DNA from 2 places in the Bacillus sp. PK3-067 genome. Region 2 is predicted to be linked to the other one. Evidence: riboswitches for the same ligand, from Rfam matches in the RefSeq annotation. Region 2 holds a riboswitch; the other holds the start of a gene.

Region 1 (2,205 bases), 2.7 Mb from region 2:
CTTTAGTAAATAATAAATAGAAGAAACGGTTCTTTCACCATTCAATTGTTTTAAACAATGCAACAAAGTATATTGTATTTGCATGACCGCTTCCACCTTCCAATCTTAACTTCATTCTTTTCAGTACAATTACACTATCTACTGTCGCTCATTAAACTTATCATATAAGAACTATATACTTGTATATATTCTATTGTATCAAACGAAATCATATTTACGTATTTTGAAAATCTTATGACATAATTCAAAAATAAGTTGACACTCTAATTGATAAGCATTATCATTATAATTTTATGTTGAAAAGTTTTACAAACCGTTTTACAATAAGGTTATAATTTTTATGGCGAGCTTTTCACATACATATTATCAGGAGGGAAAAAAGATGGCAAAATATACAATCGTTGATAAAGATACTTGTATTGCATGTGGTGCTTGTGGCGCTGCTGCACCAGACATTTATGACTATGATGATGAAGGTATTGCATTTGTAACATTAGATGATAACCAAGGTATCGTTGAAATTCCAGATGTATTAATTGAAGATATGATGGATGCATTCGAAGGATGTCCAACTGACTCAATTAAAGTTGCTGACGAATCATTCGACGGAGACGCTTTAAAATTCGAATAGTCTTTTATTAACTTCAAAAAACGCCCCTCCTATTGATGAGGGGCGTTTTTTGTATCTAAATTTTATTTTCCTTAATAAAAAACCATTAGTAGTTTCACACTACTAATGGTTTTAGTATATATTATGCATTTTTCATTTTTGCAAACACCCATACTTTCAGGCGTGAAAATAATGCTACAAATACAATTGTTACAACAATCCCTTTAATTAAATTAAATGGTAAGATTGCCGTTACAACCGTTGTTTTTATAGCTTCGCTAGACATAGCTGGTGAATTTAAAAACCAAGTGTACGCCGGGAATATGATGATGTAGTTTAATACACTCATAATAAGTGCCATTGTAATTGTCCCTAGCATTAATCCTGTAGTTAAACTCTTCACAGTACGATACTTTCTAAATAAGAAAGCTGCTGGCCCAATAAATAAACATCCTGCAATAAAGTTTGCAATTTCTCCAACTGGTACTCCCGTTAAACTTCCTTGAATCCCGTAATGTAAAATGTTCTTTATCGCCTCTACAATCACTCCTGCTACTGGTCCAAAGATAATTGCCGCAATTAGAGCTGGTACATCACTAAAATCAATTTTCAAAAATGGCGGAAGCCCTGGGAACGGGAAATCCAACATCATTAGTAAATATGCAATACTACTTAGCATCGCTACACTCACCATCTGCACTACACTGTTTTTTTGTTTCATCTTTCTCTCTCCTTTTCCATCGATCATCTCATGGAAAGTGGAAAGGTTCTGCTATGCCTATTTTTTCATAGAACGAAAAAACCCTTTGTGTTTTACACAAAGGGAGAATTTAAGGCACATCAAACAGACGTTCAAATCCATATCTTTTTTGAACGCTTGAACCTCCATCTTCTCCCATCCAGACTATACTGTCGGCTTTGGAATCACACCAAATCCTGCCTTAACGGCTCGCGGGCTTAGAACAAAATCATAAATAGTTCATCACCGCCGGTCGGGATTTTCACCCTGCCCCGAAGATAGACCGATATTCTATTTTCCCCTTCATTATACAACAACCTCATAACATTGTGAACTAAAAAATTGTAACTTATTTAAAATTAGTTATTTATTTTTCGTAACAACAAATAAATTGCGAGATATTTTACAATACAATCCATATTTTTTATTATTCGGCATTTCTCTTTTGAATTACCTAGTCATATATAATTAAAAGTGATAAGATATTGAATTGTTAAGATAAGAACATTTTCTGAGTTATGGAGGAAATGTCATGAAAAAAGACAAGAGACATTCTATTCGAGAAGCAATGAAAAAAAACTTAAGAAAAGAATACTTTTACTTAAAAAAAGAATTACTTTTCTACTGCCCAATTGATTTAGGCACATTCTCAAACGAGACATACTATGCTACTTTCGATGAAGATGGCATCAGTATTTATCAGTATGATAAAAAAACAGAAAGTAAATTAAAATTGTGTGAGCGTCATCCGTGGAAGAGTTGGAATAAAGTGAAGATTGATCACTATTTGACAACTTCTCAATTTATTTTTCAGGGTGAGCGAAATTGGATCTTATCTCTTTTTCAAAAAGGAAAA
Region 2 (2,205 bases):
CTTCTCCGCTTTGTTGCATGTTTGCTATCGTTCCTAATTCTTCTACAATTCCTGTAAACATTTCGTCACCTCGTTTCGGGCATTCGCAACGATTTTTATATCATCACCAATTTGTTTCATCTCTTGAATTTTCAAGGAAAGCGCATTTTGTAATTTTGAAAAACCATTTCCTCCAAATAAAGTAGGAGCATCTTTCCCACCAATTAATTTCGGACTTATATAGGTTACAATTTCATTAAAATTGTTTGTTTTTAAGAAACTTGCATGAATCGATTGGCCACCTTCAACGAATAGAGAAAGAATTTGTTTCTCTCCAAGAAAGGAAAGAAGGTCCTCGATTTCTATATGTTTCGTTTCCATTTGGAATATAGCTATATTTTTAGATTCATAAGAAGATATCTTCTCTTCCTTTACATCCTTACCGACAATAATCCATGTCGGTGCTAAACCATCTGTTATAACATGAGAAGATGGTGGCGTTCGTAAATGGGTATCTAAAACAACGCGAATAGGATGTTTCCCACCATTTGGAATTCTTGTTGTTAAATGAGGATTATCAGCTATAACTGTATTCACTCCAACAAGAATTGCATCATGTGTATGGCGATATTGGTGAACATCAGCACGTGCTTCTTCACCTGTAATCCACTTACTTTCACCAGTTACAGTTGCTGTTTTTCCATCTAAGCTCATCGCTGTTTTGATTGTTACAAAAGGGCGCTTCGTTTTCATGTAGTGAAAAAAGTAGCGATTTAATAAAACTGCTTCTGCTTCAAGAACACCGGTCGTTACTTCAATTCTAGCTTCCTCTAATCTTCTTTTTCCGTTACCAGAAACGAGCGGATTACAATCGAGAGTAGCAATTACAACACGCTTAACTCCTTTTTCGATGAGCAATTCACAACAAGGTGGTGTTTTTCCAAAGTGGCTACACGGTTCCAGTGTTACATAAACGGTAGCGTCTTTGGCGTTCTGACCAGCCATTTGAAGGGCATGAACTTCTGCGTGTTCTTCACCAGCTCGTAAATGAGCCCCCATACCAACGATGTTTCCATCTTTTACAACAACAGCACCAACCATAGGATTTGGACTTGTTTGTCCTGATGTCCCTTCTGCTAACTGCAGGGCAATCCTCATATATTCTTGATCTGTCATTTTCTTCACCTCTCCTAAAAAAATCAAAAAACCCCAAGGATTTAATATCCTTGGGGTTTGGGAGACGTGATTTCTAGAAATATAGTTTGAATACGAAAGCATAGGAAAGAAACCTAACGATAATTGATATTTCTGCATAAGGAAAAAACCTAGCAAAATATCGAATTTTTAAACGCTAGTTGTCTCTTTTTATTTCAGTATAAAAAATAAGTATAGAAAATTAAACATATATAAAGAATCAAAATGAATCTTTAAAAATATGCATACTGAAATAAAAGTGTATTCACTATATAAAAAACTAGAAACATATCCTTCTCCCATCCAGACTATACTGTCGGCCCTAGAGTTTCACTAGATCCACCGTTTTCGAGTTGAAAACGGGTCACGGACTTAGAAGTTTTCACTTCATCACCGCCGGTTGGGAATTTCACCCGACCCCGAAGGATGCTGTTTGCTCAAATTATAGCACAAAAAAAATAAAAGGCTAGTAAAAAATATTCGAATGTGAAGAATTGTGTGAAAATATATGCAGGCTGGAATGGAAATAAAAGTATTAGAAATGTTGTAAGGAGAAGGGATATAACGGAGTTGCTAAAAAGAAAAAACATGCACAAAAAAATGTGCATGTCACATGTAAAATTATTCTGCCTCTGGTGCTCTAACAACAGACTCGAATTTACCTTTATGCGAAGCGTCGCAATAAGGCATATTTTTTGATAAACCACACCGGCATAAAGAAAATGCCGGTTTTGCTGGGAATACATTCCCTTGTGAGTCGACTAATTCCACGTCCCCTGTAACGCGAAAAGAGCCATTATCATTTACTTTAATTTGTACTTTTGCCAACGTTATCCCTCCTTCCCAAACGCTTAATTTCATCATATAATCAAGGGAAGTGCTTGACAATATAAAAAGAGCACTTTGTTTGAGAAAGAAGAGAGTGTTATAATAGTTTTCATAACTGACTAGAGTAAGGTGACGAGAGATGGATAAACAATTACATACATTACGAAACATTGCAAATGAGCGCACGTGGGCATCATTTTTGAA

Evidence for each region. A riboswitch is a leader RNA that binds a small molecule or an ion and turns the genes downstream of it on or off. The one in region 2 is predicted to bind FMN.
Region 1: it holds a riboswitch for FMN, as region 2 does, so the genes downstream of both, M1D73_RS07390 (ECF transporter S component) here and ribD (bifunctional diaminohydroxyphosphoribosylaminopyrimidine deaminase/5-amino-6-(5-phosphoribosylamino)uracil reductase RibD) in region 2, are expected to answer to the same signal.

What each region holds. Positions count from the first base shown of each region.
Region 1 covers NZ_CP096490.1:1,414,042-1,416,246, reverse strand. Annotated here, with positions in the region: gene M1D73_RS07400 (YpbB family protein) at 1-84, opposite strand, end outside; gene M1D73_RS07395 (ferredoxin) at 383-631, shown strand; gene M1D73_RS07390 (ECF transporter S component) at 753-1,331, opposite strand; FMN riboswitch at 1,494-1,633, opposite strand; gene M1D73_RS07385 (hypothetical protein) at 1,882-2,205, shown strand, end outside.
Region 2 covers NZ_CP096490.1:4,130,713-4,132,917, reverse strand. Annotated here, with positions in the region: gene ribE (riboflavin synthase subunit alpha) at 1-61, opposite strand, end outside; gene ribD (bifunctional diaminohydroxyphosphoribosylaminopyrimidine deaminase/5-amino-6-(5-phosphoribosylamino)uracil reductase RibD) at 43-1,155, opposite strand; FMN riboswitch at 1,461-1,604, opposite strand; gene M1D73_RS21165 (CDGSH iron-sulfur domain-containing protein) at 1,795-2,001, opposite strand; gene M1D73_RS21160 (DUF2552 family protein) at 2,141-2,205, shown strand, end outside.